DNA from 2 places in the Bradyrhizobium sp. SZCCHNS1050 genome. Region 2 is predicted to be linked to the other one. Evidence: predicted binding sites of a transcription regulator. Region 2 holds the regulator's gene; the other holds the start of a gene.

Region 1 (8,003 bases), 1.6 Mb from region 2:
ACTGCACCGAGGCGGCCTTGGCCAGGATGGTGATGCCGCGCTCGCGCTCCAGATCGTTGGAGTCCATGGCGCGCTCGGCGACCTTCTGGTTCTCGCGGAAGGTACCCGACTGCTGCAGGAGACGATCAACCAGGGTGGTCTTGCCGTGGTCGACGTGGGCGATGATGGCGATGTTGCGAAGATTCATGGTCGGTGTCTTCTAAGCTTTCTCAAGAGCTCGTGCTCTGTCCCCGGCGGGGCGCGCGCTTTGTTATAGTCGAATCAAGCTGTTAGCTTTGCGACGCGCGCTCGCGAAACTCGTTCGGCGGCAGGGGCCGGCAGCCCCAAATAGGAAGCCCGGCCAATCGACCGGGCAGACCTCACGCGTTGCGGCGCAATATAGGCAGAAAATGCCAAAAAACAATGACTGCTTTCAGGAACGAGGAGCGGTTTCCAAGCGGCTGGCTAACGCCTCCGCGACCGCACGCTTCCGGGCAGCGCGGGAGAAGACGAGACCAACCACTCCGACCGGCAATTCCACGAGGACCAGCGCTGACAGCCAACGCGGTTGGCTGGTGTCTGTGCGCGGAAAGTCACTGGCGCCTGCAGGCTCAGCCCGCCGCGGCCTGCTCGGTCGGATAGACGCCGCGCAGGACCTCCTCGAAATGGGTCTTCACGGCCTCGTTGCACAGGCAGGAGCGGCGCTTCAGCGCGTCGAAGTCCCGCACCATGAAGGCGCCGCGGCGGGTTTCGAGAATGCCCTCGGCCCTGAAGGTCTGGACAACCCGGCTGACGTAGCTGCGGCCGACGCCCAGCAGCGTTGCCAGCTGCTCATGCGTCAGCGGCACGATCGGCTCGCCATCGGTACGGTCCATCGCGGCCACGATCCACTTCGCCGTCCGCTGCTCGATCGAATGGATCGCGTTGCAGGCGGTCGACTGGAACATCTGTGCCAGCATGCAATCGGCGTAGCGCGCGAACACGTTGCGCAGCGTCTTGGATTGCAGCTTGGCGGCCGCCAGGCGGGACAGCGGCAGCCGTGCGAACGGGCCGCCGAACTTGACGACGATCCGTGTGTAGGCCGGCAGGAAGCCTTCGCTGACGATCCCGCCGACGGCGCCCTCGCGGCCGACCAGGATGGTCTCGACGTCGCGGCCATCCTCATTGGGAACGAGATAGGACGTCAGCGCCGGCCCGCAGGGAAAATGCACGATCTGGACGTCGTCACCCGGACTGTAGAGCAGCTCGTTCGGCGTTGCCTCATCCTCCACCAGATACGGCGAGATCAGCGCGTAGTCGGCCGGACTGAGCCGCCGCAGCAGGTTGTTGTAGGGCCGCTCCCGGCTCAGCGTGGTCACACCTTGGCTCAGCATCGTCATCCCCGTGCGCAACGCATGTGCGTGATCCGTGCACCTTGTGTTCACAAGTGCACCGACACAGGAACTCTGATATGCTGCCTTGGTTCCAGGAACCCGCCAGCGCGCTCGAGAGGAGGCGCCGGCCGCGGGGTCCATCCCTCATCCTGGAACCCGCAGATCCCATGACCAGCCCGCAATCAGGCGTGCCCGAGTTCTATCAGCATGTGCTGGTCGTCGAAGACGACCCCATCATTGCGCTCGGACTGGAAGACACCATCACCGACCTCGGCGTTCCCGACATCAGGATCGCAGCCGACGTCGCAACCGCGCTCGCCATGATCGCCGAGCGCGTCCCGCAATTCGCGCTGCTCGATGTCGGCCTGGTCCGCGAAAAGAGCTTTGCGATTGCCGAGCGGCTGACGGCGCTCGGCATTCCCTTCGCCTTCTCGACCGGCTATGGCGCCGACCGCGTGCCACCCGCGTTCGCCGACCGGCCGCGGCTGCCGAAGCCTTGCCCGACCGAGGCGCTGGAGGCGGTGCTGCGGCGACGCGATTAGTTGCGGTCGCCGCACGCGGTCGCCGACGCAGAAGGCTCAGCCCAGCTTCGGATCGAGCGTGGTCGACCACAGCGCGACGTCGGCGCGATCCCGCAGGGTCACGGTCATCTGGCCCGTGGCGCCTTCGATCTTGACGTGGCCGAAGAACTGCATGCCGGCCGACGGCGGCAGATTCTGCTTGTCGAGGCCGGGCGCCTTGATGAAGCGCACCTCGGGGCCGAAGGTGTTGTCGAGCTCGTTCGGACCGAACGTACCGGCATGCAGCGGACCGGAGACGAACTCCCAGAACGGCTCGAAGTCCTGAAACTGCGCCTTGTTCGGATCGTAATAATGCGCGGCCGCGTAATGCACGTCCGCCGTCAGCCACACCGTGTTCTGGATCGGCGCCGTCTTGATGAAGCGCAGGATCTCGGCAATCTCGAGCTCGCGGCCGCGCGCCGGGCCGTCACCCTGGGCGATGGCTTCCGAGCCCTTCTTGTTGGCCGCGTCGTCATAGACGATGATGCTGAGCGGCATGTCGGAGGCGATCACCTTCCAGGTCGCGCGGGAATTGAGCAGCGCCTGCTTCAACCAGCGCATCTGCTCCGGCCCGATGAAGTAGGACGCCGGACCATACTTGTCCTCGAGATTGGGACCGTTGGCGCCGCGGTAGCTGCGCTCGTCGAGCACGAACACGTCGAGATGCGGGCCATAGTTGATGGTGCGATAGACTCGGCCCGGCTCGATGATGCTCTCGCGCATCGGATACATCTCGTGGAAGGCGCGCGCCGCGCGGGCCGCGAGCAACTGGATGTTGCGCTCCTTGTAGGCGGCGGGCAGCTCCTTGGAGGCCGACCAGTTGTTGGTGACCTCGTGATCGTCCCACTGCACGAAGATCGGCACCTCGGCATTGAAGGCGCGAACGTTCTCGTCGAGGAAATTGTATTTGTGGGCGGCACGGAATTCGTCGAGCGTCTCGGCGACCTTGGCCTTCTCTTCCACGGTGAGGTTCTTCCACACCTTGTTGTCCGGCAGCTTCACCTCGGACTTGATCGGACCGTCGGCGTAGATGGTGTCGCCGGAGTGCAGGAAGAAGTCCGGGCGGTGCTTCCTCATCGTCGAGAAGGTGAACATGCCGCCATCATCGGGATTGATGCCCCAGCCCTGCCCCGCCACGTCGCCGCCCCAGACGAACGAGACGTCGCGCTTGTTGCCTGGCGCGGTGCGGAAGCGGCCGGCCACGGCCTCGCTTTCGACGGCGGTATGCGACAGGTCCCGGAACTTGACACGGTAGAAGATGTCCTGGCCGCTCGGAAGGCCGTCGATCAGCATCTTGGCCGTGAAGTCGCTTTCCGGAAGCGCGGCGATCGGTGGCAGCGCCCGTGCGTCCTTGAACGACTCGGTGGTCGCCACCTCGACCAGCATCTGCGACGGCCGGTCCGCGCGCGCCCAGACCACGCCACCATCCATGCCGACGTCGCCGGACTGCACGCCATGCGTGATCTGCGGCCGGTCGGCGGCGCGGCTCAGATAGGGCATCGCCAGCGTCGTGACGCCGGCTGCGGCGGCCGTCGACAGGAAGCGGCGGCGGGACAGGGCGGTGTGCGGTCGAGGAATGCGAAGCGTCATGCGGATCTCCTGGTCGGATCGCGCGCGGGAGCCGGCGCGAGCCACGGCCCGGCAGACCTAGAAAAGATTGATGACGCTGGAATTACAATCGCGCCGTGGACAGCGCGTGACACGGCCGCAGGGCAAGCGTGGTCCGACCTCAGGTGCCGGCGGCACGCAGCTGCGCGCCGGTTCGCTGCAGATTGGCGGGCATGCTCATCAGGATGAGCTTGCGATCGGCCACCGCGTTGTGGAACTGCTCGAGCGCGATGTTGAACGCGGTCAACGCCCCGTGCTCGATTGCACCGTCCTCGAAGCAGGTCAGCGTGTTGCGCAGGATCTCGTCGGCCTCGCTCTGCAGCTGGTCGAGCTCCTCGGTCGAATCGCTCTTGCGCGCGATCGTGATCATCTCCAGCAGACGATCGCGCAGCGAGGTGTTGATGGTGCGTTCGTCGCGCTTGAGATAGCCGGCGAACCAGGCACCGGCCGAACCCATCGCCGAAAGCGCCATCAGGCCCCACCAGATGTAGTCGCTGTAGCGGTCGAGGAATGTCTTCTCCTCGCCGTTGATGAACGCCGCCGCGCCGGGATGCGCCGGAATCGCGGCGTCCTTGTCGGTGTCGGGGGTCTCGATCTTGGCAGCCAGCGGGAACTCCGACAGCAATTGCTGGCGCACCGAAAACAGCTGATGGGTGAACGCGGACACGGTCGAATCCGACAGGCCTTTGCGCGCCACGATGTGGTGGTTGAAGCTGATGGTCTTCACCTCGTCCTCGGGACGATCGGGCGAGCCGCCAAACGCGCCGGCGGGAATTTCGGTCGATTCATATTCGGGGTGGTTCTGCGCGATCGCTTCGGCCGAATCGATCGCCAGGAAGGTCGGCGTGCCGCCGTCCTTGGTGGCAGCGGCGATCGCATCCGCCGTGATCTTGCTATTGATCGGTCCGGCCGCAAGATAGACGTCCGCCCGCTGGTTGCGCACGGCTTCGGCGGCCTCGGTGATCGGGACTTGGACGATCTCGACCTTGCCGGCGTCGACGCCGTACTGATGCAGGATCACCTTCAGCAAATTGGCGTTCGCCGGGGTCCGACCGATGATGCCGACCTTGTGGCCCGCGAGCTGGGAGATCTTGGTGATCTTGGCGCCCTTGCGACCCTTGCCCTTGCCGCCCGGAGGCACCCAGAGCACGGCGACGTTCTTGCGCAGCGTCGCCACGGCCTGCGCGTTCTTTGGGACCTCGAGGTCACCCCGGACGATCGCGAGGTCAACCTTGCCTGCGGCCAGCGCCTGCGCGCTCTGTGCGGCGCCCTCGGTCGGAACCGGCCGCAGCCTGACGGAGGCGTGCGACTGGGAAAAGGCCTGGGTCAGGGCCTGGACGACCTTCAGGTCGTCGCTGTTGGGCGGACCGACCGCGATCTTGAGCACCACGGGACGCATCGCGAAATAGTAGGCACCCGTCAAAGCGCCGACGACCGCGAGGATCCCGGCGATGACGATGAACACGGCTGGGCGCATCCGTGAGCGCTGCGCTGGCGTGGTCTGAGTATCTACCAGATCCCGTCCTCCGGTGGTCCCAGGCCCGGGCGATGCCACAGGCGGCTTCGTCTGGCCACGTCGTCCTTCAATAGAGCCGAACTGTAGCAAATTTCTTGTCCGCCCGGGGTGACATCTGCGTCATGGTTACCATCGCACCAGTCGCCGGAGGATCGGGGCAGTTCCAAGCGCCTCCGGCATCGCGCCTGTGACAAGGCTCTGATAGGGATGCGTTTTCGGTTAGTCTTGGCAACCGGACACCGGCGCGACCCAGCCGGAGGTAGCCCCGCGATCGCCCGGATGCCGCCGCGTGTCCGGTCGATTGCACCACAAGAGGAGATCGAGATGCCGCAACCATTGTCGGCGGAGGCACGCGCCACCGCCTTGCGGGAGCTTCCCGGCTGGTCCGAGGCGCAGGGCCGTGAGGCCATCGCCCGCACGTTCACATTCACAGACTTCAACGAAGCCTTCGGCTTCATGACCCGCGTCGCCTTGGTCGCTGAAAAGGCTGACCATCATCCCGAGTGGCGCAACGTCTACCGCACCGTCGAGGTGGTCCTCACGACCCATGACGCAGGCGGCGTGACCATGCGCGACATCGCGCTCGCCAAGGCGATGAATGCGATCGCCGCGACGATGCGCGGCTGAGATCTTCGCGACGACGGCACGCGCCTTGCGGCCGGCGCCGCCATCACCACATCCGAGGGCGAGGACCGCGCCCCCAGCGCCGTCGGGAACCGGAGATCGGACATCATGTCGGATGCGACCGACTACAGCGTTGGCTTCGAGCCCGCGGAGCGGCTGGCCCGGGATCGCGAGACCCTTCGCCGTCGTTTCTGGATCAAGTTCAAGAAGGTTGTCGCGCGGCTGCCATTCGCCGAGGAGCTGCTTGCGGCGTATTACTGCGCCTTCGACAAGGAGACACCCCGGCACGTACAGGTCGCCCTGCTCGGCGCCATCGCCTACTTCGTCGTGCCGTTCGACTTCATGCCTGACGTGTTGCCCATCCTCGGCTTCACCGACGACGCGGCGGTGCTCGCCACCGCCATCCGCATGGTCGCCTCGCACATCACGCCCGACCATCATGCGGCAGCCCGCGCCGTACTCGCGCGGCTGGCGGCAGACAAGAACGCTGACGGCGAGAATATCGGCTGACGGCGGCTCCGGCCGGCAAGCCGGGCGCCCGCAGTCAGCGCATCGGAAGGGCACAACAGCAAAAAGCCCCGCATCCGCGGGGCTTTTCTCTTGATGGGACTTCGTCGAACGCTACGAGCTCAGCGCTGGCCGCGCGCCTGGGCGCGGGCGCTGCCGGTCTTCTCGGCCTCCCAGGCCTGGTACTGCTTGAACAGCGCCTCGCGGTCGGCCTCGCTCGGCATCGCCCTGCCGGCGCTGCTCTGCTTCAGGAAGTCATCGAAGCGGTCGCGCTGTGCGCCTTCCATGGCGTGGCTCTCCAGCCATTTGCTGGCGGACGGCAGCCGCTGCCAGCCGGCGAGCGGCGCCGACAGCGAAACCTCCTTCCACTTCGGATGGAACGGCGGATTCTGGAATGCCGGGAATTTGGTGAAGAAGGCGTCGACGAAGGTCGCGAGCTTGCGATAGCGGTCGGTGTTCGGCGCCCAATTATAGGCGGCGAGCACGGCCGGCACCGCGATCGTGTCGACCTTCTCGCCCTCGGCGATCAGGTTCGGGTAGTCCTTCGCCGTCAGGGTCGCCGGCAGATAGTCGGTCTGCAGCGGTCGATCGTAGTCGACGTTGACGAGATGGAAGCGGCCGTCGTTCACGAAGGTCGAGACCGACTTGTAGGGCTTGCCGCCGACCACGATGACGGCATCGAGCTCGCCGCGCTTCAGCTTCTCCATCGCGATGCGCTGCTCGATGTAGGCGAAGTTGGCGCGCAGGCCAAGGCGCTCGAACACCGTCAGCGCCGTGACGAAGGTGCCGCCATTCGGCAGGTCGACGCTGACGCGGCGGCCCTCGAGATCACGCAGGTTGCGCACCGCGCGCGGCGCGATCACCTGCATCTCTTCATTGTAGAGCTTGGTGACGTAGGTGAACTGCCGCTTGATGTCCTTGGCGAAACCCTTGCGCTCGAGGTAGTCGAGCGTATCGGCGCGGACGACGCCGAGATCGACGCCCTGCAGGAACAGGATGTCGGCCACGCTCTGCACCGAGCCGCGGCCGACGATCGGCAGGACGCGCAGATTGTTGCCGTCGTCGAGCAGCGAGGCCAGATCGGCGCCGAACTGCACATAGGTGCCGCCAATGGTGCCGGTGATGAGCGTCACCGTGTTGGCGTTCAGCGCCTGCTTGGTCTGCACCGAGCCGAACTGGAAGATCGCCTTGAGGCTGTCGCTCACCTTGGCGGGGTCGAACTCGCCTTCCTCGGCGTGGGCAGCGAAACCGCACGCAATCATCATTGCGGCCAGGGCCGCTCCAACAAGACGTCGCATCTGTCCCCCTTGATCTAAGGCTGGCACATGTTTGCGAGCCGGAACGCGGGCAGCGCCAAGTCTCGCCTAGCATCGCCCATGAACAGACTCGAAAATCACGCGTGAAACAAAAAAATGAAACGAGGCGGCATCGCTGCCGTCACGAGCGTTCAGTTCTGCAGTTGATCGAGCCTGCGCTGCGCTTCAGCCGAGCCGAGCTGGGCGGCGCGGCGGTACCAGTTGCGAGCCGCAGCCGGATCGGCATTGATGTTGCGGATGTCCTTCGTCCCCAGCACGTGGGGATCGTAGGTCTGCGCAAGCATCAGCGCCGCGGCCGGTTCTTGCGCCTCGGCCGCGCGCTCCAGCAGCAGTCGGGCCGGCGGGATGTCGCCCGCGGCCAGCAGGCTCTTGGCGCGTTTCATGATGCCCGCGAGTTCGTCGGGATCTAGCCGGCGGACCTGCGCGGGCGGCGGAGCGGCGGTCACGGCGCCGAGGCCGGGTGCGACGATTGCCGATCCGGCGCCCGGCGAATTGATCGAGGATGGCTCCATCGCGCTCG
Region 2 (8,003 bases):
CTCATCAAGAGACCGGGTCCGCTGCCGAGGTCGGCCAGCGCGAGCGCATCGGCCAGCCGAAGGAAATGCGCGAAGTCGCCGGCGCGGCCCTCCCGCCAACGGTCGAGCTCGTCCGATGTCGACAAGGCGAGCACGTTCTCCAGCTTGTCGGCAAACACGACGCGTTCAAGGAAACCGCGAAACGACGCCGCGATCGCGTTGAGCCGCACGCGCTCGCCGAGCTCGATCGCGCGCGTCGTCCCGCCTGGCTGGAAGGCGAGACTGTGCGGCCATTTGCCGGCGATCAGGCCCATGATCTCGAGCAGCCGCGCGCGGGCAGGCAACGCATCGCGGGCCGCGCTGCCCTTCGTGGCCGCGAAGCGCTCGGCCGTAGCCGAATGCCAGGCATGCGAGGCGTAGACGTCGCGGGCGAAGTCCGGCATGAAGAAGATGTAGAAATGCGTCAGATGGTCGGCTGCGTTCTCGGCCGCGTGCGCGATGTTGGCCGCGAGGACGCCGTTTGGCGCTGCCGCAATACCCATGGCCTGGCGCAACGCCGCGGCGGCGGCGATCGATTGCGACACCGAGCAGATGCCGCAGATTCGCGGTGCGATCACCAGGGCGTCCAGCGACGGCCGCCCCTCCAGGATCTGCTCGAAGCCGCGATAGAGCGGCGCCGTCACCTCCGCCCTCGTGACGCGACCGCTCTCGATATCGAGCCTGACCTCGAGATCGCCTTCGACACGATTGAACGGTCCGACCGTGATCCGCGTCATGGACGGCGCTTGTCGCCGGCACGGCCCGGCGGCACCACGACATGATCCGCCGTCGCATTGACTCGGACGCGACGCGGCGTGGCCGATTTCGACAGCGCTGCGAGCGCGACGAACCAGGCCTTGGGCATGTCGGTCGGAAGCCCCACGGGAATGCCGGCGAGCTTGGCCGTCTGCAGATAGTTCTGCGCGCTCTCGAAGCCCGGCGAGGTGCAGGCGATGCAGGCGTAGCCGCCCTTGGTGCAGGAGCCGCCGCCGTTCCACGAGCGCTGATTGCAGTCGCCGACCGCTTGCGTCGCGCGGCAGCCGAGATGCTCCATCAGGCAGCCGCGCTCCGACATCGTCTCCGCGCTCGCCTTGAACTCGTAGAACTCGTTGCGCGAGCAGCCGTGATGCGCCAGGTGATTGGCGATGAAGGTCGGACGGCCGACTGCGTCGAGGCCGTCTGCCGACAGATCGCCCGAGGTGAGCGCCAGCAGGCTTTCCATCATCCAACCCGGATGCGGCGCACAGCCTGCGACGTTGATCACCGGCAGCCCGCGTTTCGAGCGGAAGCCCGCGCCGAGCGCGCCGCCGATGTCGCTGCCCTCGAACTGCAATCCGACCGCATCGGTCGGGTTGATGCCGGCAGCAGGAATGCCGCCATAGGCGGCGCAACTGCCGACGGCAACGACGTAGTCGGCCAGCGGCGCCAGATCGAGCAGCCAGTGATAGATCGAGCGGTTGGTGCCGGCGAGCATGTTGAAGCGGCCGGTCAGGCCAGGTCCGCGCGCCACCGAGCCTTCGAGCACCAGCAGATCGAGCCGCTCGCGACCGTCGCGGATCGCCTCCAACAGCTCCACCACCTCGTCTCCGGTCTGCTCGCTGACGGAGGGATGCCATACCAGATCGATGCCGGATTGGCGCAGCTCGTCGAACCAGCCGGACGCGCCGCTTTCCAGGATCGACATCGTGCAGCCGCCGCAGCTCGCACCCTGCAGCCATAGCATCCTGATCGTTCCCTCAGAGCCGACCATCATAAGGCCCCGCTCCTAGCCCGTCTTAAGCGTTCCGCTTCGTATCACCGGCGGGTTTAGCGCCCCCGCATGAACACTGGCAAGCGCTTCCCCGGGCATAGCCTCGGAACCGCGCTGGCTGCGACCGAGCAGCATGGCGATCGCCCAGATCAGTCCGAACAGGCCAATCGCGACGATCCCGAGATTGGCGACATCGTCGCCCAGCGCGGTGGCGACCCTCGTCCATCCCCCGGTCAGGCCAAGCCGCGGCGCCAACAGCGTGATCGCCTCGAAGCCGCCGATCACCAGCGCGATCGCGACAGAGGCGCCGGTGATCACGAGGTTATAGCGCAGCTTGCGTGCGGGATCGGTCAGCGCCCAGCGATAGGCGCCGACCATCAGCATGCTGTCGGCGGTGTCGACGGTGGCCATCGCCGCCGCGAACAGCGCCGGAAACACCAGCACGTGCGCAAGACTCGCGCCGCGCGCGGCCTCGGTTGCCGACAGGCTAAGAAGCCCGATCTCGCTCGCAGTGTCGAAGCCGAGACCGAACAGGAAACCGAGCGGATACATGTGCCAGGCGCGTCCCACCAGGCGGAGCACCGGGCGCAGCAGGCGGATGAGGATGCCCCGTCCGGAGCTTCCGGCGGTTTCCATCTCGGACTGCGGCTGTGCGGCGCGGCGCCAGAGGTTCACGAACAGAATGAGGTTCGCCAACGCGATCAGCAGCAGGAAGCCGGCCGACACCGACGTGCCGATGACGCCGCCGATCGCCCTGATCGCGCTCTCTTCATCCAGGAGGTCGGCGCCGGCGATGAGGCTCACGACGATGGTGGCGATGACGACGACGCTGGAATGGCCGAGCGCAAAATACAGGCCGGCGGCGCGCGGGGCGCTACCGTCCTGCACCAGCTTCCGCACGACGTTGTCGATCGCCGCGATGTGATCCGCATCGACCGCATGGCGCAGTCCGAGCAGCCAGGCCAGCATCGCGGTGCCGACGATGGCGGGCCGGTCGGCGTAGAGCGCGAACGCCCAGGCCCAGGCGAGCGCGTTGGCGGCGACCAGCCCGCCGACGAGCGCAACGTTGCGGCCGGGCTGCGATCGCCACCACAGCAGCCGAGGGGCACGAGGATGATCAATTTGAACAATCGTCATACTCGGACTATAGCAAGAGCCAGGCCAGTTCGGTAAAGCCCCCCGCTGCAGGCAAAAACTGCAGGAAAACGTGGGCGGCCCTTCCCGGATTGCCCTCTCGCTTGGCAACCCGCTATCCAGTCACGCACAGATCATGACCAGCGGCGGGACATCTTCTTCTCTCGCCCCTCCTTCGCTCACCGCATCGAGGCACTCTGTGCCGTGATCTCGCGCCGCACGACCGCCTCGAACTGGCTCGCGGGGGCGGCGAACATCAGCCGGGTCTCCTCGTGGAACGCCGAGAAGATGCCGACCACGGCCGGCTGTCCGCCGACGTCGGCCATGATGGGGGAGCCCGAATAGCCGAAATTGGCGAGGCAATGCACCGTCAGCAGCATCTCGTCCTTGGTCATGCCGGCGCTGCAATTGCGCTGGCCGGTCGGCGAATAGCGCCGCTCCTGGCCATAGCCGATCTCGGAGATGGTTCCGGCCGTGGTCGCAGCCTGCAATTCCTCGCGCGTCAGCGCCCTGACCTCAACCGGCTTCGACGGCAGCGCGTCCTTCAGCACGATCAGTGCCCAATCGGCGGGCGAGCGGTCGAGCGACCATCTGTCGTGCCGGGTCGGGACGAAATCGGGCGCCACGATCAGCTTGTCGGCGACCGACGATGCCGCCGGCGTGCCCCTGTTCATGCCGGCCAGGAAGCGGACGTTGCCGGGGCTGACCTGCGCCACGCCGTTGAACACGCAATGCGCCGCGGTGAGCACGACGCGCGGCGCGACCAGCGTGCCGGTGCACCAGCCGCCGGTCGAGTATTGCGCGACGGTGACGACGCCGATCGACGACGCCGGCCACGAGGTGGGATCGACGACCTCGCCGATGTGGCGGTCGAGCCCGAGCAGTTGCTCCGGACGCGGAGCGGCGATGCCGGCCTCCGCCGATTCCGGCTTCGGCCGCCAGGCCGCAATGGCACTCTGGGCCTGGACGCGCTGCGGCTCGGTCAACTTGACCCGCTGCACGTCGCGGCCGGCCGATCGCACGCCGCTACGGCCCGCCATCACCAGCCAGGCATAGCCCTGCACGACGTCCTGTTTCACACCGCGGCCGTCGAGCAGCATCAGGCCGAGCATGTATTGCGACTGGGCGAAGCCCTGCGCCGCGGCGCGGCTGAACCAGCGGCCGGCTTCGCCGTAATTGCTCGCAACACCTTCGCCGTTGACGTAGGCGATGCCGAGATAGTGTTGCGCGACAGCGAGCCCCTGATCGGCGGCCTTGCGGTACCACGCCAGCGCCTCGGCGGGGTTGCGCGGTTGGCCCCAGCCGAAGGCGTGCATGAAGCCGACGTCGAACTGCGCCCGCGCATCGCCCTTGGCGGCCAGCGGCAGCAGCCGTCGCATCGCCGCCGCATGCTGCCCGTTGCCTGCCGCCGCGACCGCGTCTTCGAGCTCGGCGGCCGTGGCGCCCGCCGCGCCGCCGAGCAGCACGGCAAGAGATATGATGATGGTCTTGATCAAGGGCGTCCGCTGGGACCGAAACATCGTGACGGGCCACGAAGCAGACACGATCAAGACGGCGGCGGCGTGGCGGAAAGCGGACCGCGATCTCCTCAATCGGGCCGCCTCGCGTCTCACACCTGCTGCGTCCTCACGCCCGATCGCCCCTTACACCTGCTCGCTCTTGGCGAAGCGATCATCGAGCGCATAACCGGCGCCGCGCACGGTGCGGATCGGGTCCTGCTCGCGGCCGGGATTGAGCAGCTTGCGCAGGCGGCCGATATGGACGTCGACGGTGCGCTCGTCGATGTAGATGTCGCGGCCCCAGACACTGTCGAGCAGCTGCTCGCGGCTGAACACGCGGCCGGGATGCTCCAGGAAGAACTCGAGCAGGCGGTATTCGGTCGGACCGAGATCGATCGGCCGCCCCGAGCGCGCCACGCGGCGTTTCTCGCGGTCGAGCTCGATGTCGCCATAGGACAGCACGGTCGCCAGCCGCTCCGGACTCGCCCGCCGCAGCAGGCCTTTCACCCGCGCCAGAAGCTCCGGCACCGAGAACGGCTTGACGATGTAGTCGTCGGCGCCGGTCGCGAGGCCGCGCACGCGCTCGCTCTCCTCCCCGCGTGCGGTGAGCATGATGATCGGCAACTGCCGGGTCTCGGTCCGCGCCCGCAGGCGGCGGCACAGCTCGATGCCGGACAGGCCCGGCAGCATCCAGTCGAGCACGACGAGATCGGGAACACGCTCCTTCAGGCGCGTGTCGGCTTCGTCGCCGCGCGCCACGGTCTCGACCTCGTAGCCTTCGGCCTCGAGGTTGTAGCGCAGCAGCGTCGTCAGCGCCTCCTCGTCCTCCACCACCAGAATTCGGGCGCCCATGTCTGAACCGTCTCTCTCAGTTGCCGGGGATCGTCGATGCGAAGCTCGTCATGTCGCCCTTCGGGCGCTTGTCCATGATCTGCTGGCCTTCGATCATATAGAACACCGTCTCGGCGATGTTGGTCGCGTGATCGCCGATGCGCTCGATATTCTTGGCGCAGAACATCAGGTGGATGCAGAACGAGATGTTGCGCGGATCCTCCATCATGTAGGTCAGGAGCTCGCGGAACAGCGAGGTGCAGATGGCATCGACTTCCTCATCGCCCTTCCACACCGTCATCGCCGCCGGCAAATCGTGCGCGGCATAGGCGTCCAGCACCGTCTTGACCTGCGACTGCACGAGATCGGTCATGTGCTCGAGCCCGCGGATCAGCTTCAGCGGATGGAAGTCGCTCTCCAGCGCCGCGACGCGCTTGCCGATGTTCTTGGCGAGATCGCCGATACGCTCCAGATCGGTCGCCACGCGCATCGCGCCGACGATCTCACGCAGGTCGACCGCCATCGGCTGTCGCCGGGCGATGGTAAGAACGGCGCGCTCCTCGATGATGCGTTGCAGCTTGTCGACCTCGGCGTCGGTGGCGACCACCTTCTGGCCGAGCGCGATGTCGCGCCGCACCAGCGCATCGACGGAATCGACGATCAGCCGCTCCGCGAGGCCGCCCATCTCCGATACCAGACGGGTGAGGTCCTGCAGATCGCTGTCGAACGCCTTGGCGGTATGTTCACTGGCCATGATGATCTCCTGAAGACAATGTCGTCGGCGTCAGCCGAACCGGCCGGTGATATAATCCTGGGTCCGCCGATCGCTCGGCGAGGTGAAGATCTTGCTGGTGTCGTCGAACTCGATCAGCTCCCCGAGATACATGAAGGCGGTCTTGTCGGAGACGCGCGCCGCCTGCTGCATGTTATGCGTCACGATGGCGATCGTATAGTTTTCGGCGAGTTCCTGGATCAGCTCCTCGACCTTGGCGGTCGAGATCGGATCGAGCGCCGAGCACGGCTCGTCGAACAGGATCACCTCCGGCCGGACCGCCACGGTACGCGCGATGCACAGCCGCTGCTGCTGGCCGCCGGACAGCGACAGGCCCGAGGCGTTGAGCTTGTCCTTGACCTCGTTCCACAGCGCGCCGCCGCGCAGCGCCTTCTCGACCCGGTCGTCCATCTCCGACTTGGAGATCTTCTCATAGAGGCGGATGCCGAAGGCGATGTTCTCGTAGATCGTCATCGGGAACGGCGTCGGCTTCTGGAATACCATGCCGACCCGGGCACGCAGCAGGTTCAGATCGAGCTTGGGATCGAGGATGTTGGTGTTGTCGAGCATCAGCTGCCCGGTCGCCCGCTGCCCCGGATAGAGATCGTACATCCGGTTGAAGATGCGCAGCAGCGTGGACTTGCCGCAGCCGGACGGGCCGATGAACGCGGTGACGCGGTTGGTGCCCAGCGACAGGTTGATGTTCTTCAGCGCGTGATGGTCGCCGTAGTAGAAGTTGAGGTTGCGCGCGGTCACCTTGGCCGGCGCATCCGGAAGCGCCTTGCCGTGAAGAGCGTGATTGGGCTGACTGACGGAGACGGACAGTTCGGTCATTTGGTGTTCCTCTCGGCGCCGAGAATGCGTGCACCGATGTTCAGGGCGAGCACGGCCAGAGTGATGAGAAGGGCTCCGCTCCAGGCCAGTTGTTTCCAGTAGGCATAAGGGCTCTGGACGAAATTGTTGATGGTGACGGGCAGGTTCGCCATCGTCTTGGAAAGGTTGAGGCTCCAGAACTGGTTCGACAGCGCGGTGAACAGCAGAGGCGCGGTCTCGCCGGCGACGCGGGCGGTCGCCAGCAGCACGCCGGTGATGAGGCCCGAGCGCGCCGCCCGATAGGCGATGCGGCGGATCACCAGCGAGCGCGGCAGGCCGAGCGCAGACGCCGCCTCGCGCAGCGGGTTGGGCACGAGCAGCAGCATGTCCTCGGTGGTGCGCAGCACCACCGGGATCACGATGACCGCCAATGCAAGGGAACCCGCGAGTGCCGAGAAGCCGCCCATCGGCACCACGACCGCACCATAGATGAACAGGCCGATGATGATCGAGGGCGCCGACAGCAGGATGTCGTTGATGAAGCGGATCACCGAGGTCAGGCGGTCGTTGCGGCCGTATTCGGCGAGATAGGTGCCGGCAAACAGGCCGAGCGGCGCGCCGATGCCGACGCCGATGATCGTCATGATCAAGGAGCCGACGATGGCGTTGCGCAGGCCGCCTTCGCTGGAGCCGGGCGGTGGCGTGTCGGCGGCAAAAACCTGCAGGCTGAGGCCGGCGAGTCCGTTATAGAACAGCGTGAACAGGATCAGCGCCAGCCAGGTGACGCCGAACATCGCGGCGGCAACGCAGAGGCCGCGGATCACGATGTCTCTGCGGCGCCGGCGCGCATAGATCGGATTGACCGGCGCATCGAGTGTAAGCGTGTCAGCGCTGGACATGGCTTATTTTCCCGCCTTGGCTTCGAGCCGCATGAGCATCAGCCGCGCGCTCGCCAGCACGAAGAAGGTGAGCACGAACAGCAGCAGGCCGAGCAGGATCAGGCTCGACTGGTGCAGCCCGTCGCTCTCCTGGAATTCGGAGGCGATGGCGGCCGAGATCGTGGTGCCCGGTGCGAAGATCGAGGATGAGATCCGGAACGAGTTGCCGATGATGAAGGTCACCGCCATCGTTTCGCCGAGCGCACGTCCCAGCGCCAGCATGACGCCGCCGATCACGCCGACACGGG

What was found. The regulator PhoB, encoded in region 2, activates phosphate uptake and scavenging genes when phosphate is short. The targets are predictions, from matches to a motif close to TGTCATNNANCTGTCAT.
Region 1: a site for PhoB is predicted at 3,573-3,589, ahead of QX094_RS11970 (alkaline phosphatase D family protein). Genes of this name have one in related genera too.

Annotation. Positions count from the first base shown of each region.
Region 1 covers NZ_JAUETR010000001.1:2,629,406-2,637,408, forward strand. Annotated here, with positions in the region: gene typA (translational GTPase TypA) at 1-187, opposite strand, end outside; gene QX094_RS11960 (Crp/Fnr family transcriptional regulator) at 591-1,352, opposite strand; gene QX094_RS11965 (response regulator) at 1,520-1,894, shown strand; gene QX094_RS11970 (alkaline phosphatase D family protein) at 1,931-3,502, opposite strand; gene QX094_RS11975 (TAXI family TRAP transporter solute-binding subunit) at 3,642-4,985, opposite strand; gene QX094_RS11980 (4a-hydroxytetrahydrobiopterin dehydratase) at 5,316-5,663, shown strand; gene QX094_RS11985 (YkvA family protein) at 5,769-6,170, shown strand; gene QX094_RS11990 (TAXI family TRAP transporter solute-binding subunit) at 6,290-7,465, opposite strand; gene QX094_RS11995 (hypothetical protein) at 7,615-8,003, opposite strand, start outside.
Region 2 covers NZ_JAUETR010000001.1:986,384-994,386, forward strand. Annotated here, with positions in the region: gene QX094_RS04645 (nickel-dependent hydrogenase large subunit) at 1-755, opposite strand, end outside; gene QX094_RS04650 (HupU protein) at 752-1,768, opposite strand; gene QX094_RS04655 (HoxN/HupN/NixA family nickel/cobalt transporter) at 1,784-2,905, opposite strand; gene QX094_RS04660 (trypsin-like serine protease) at 3,082-4,398, opposite strand; gene phoB (phosphate regulon transcriptional regulator PhoB) at 4,546-5,253, opposite strand; gene phoU (phosphate signaling complex protein PhoU) at 5,270-5,986, opposite strand; gene pstB (phosphate ABC transporter ATP-binding protein PstB) at 6,017-6,838, opposite strand; gene pstA (phosphate ABC transporter permease PstA) at 6,835-7,716, opposite strand; gene pstC (phosphate ABC transporter permease subunit PstC) at 7,720-8,003, opposite strand, start outside.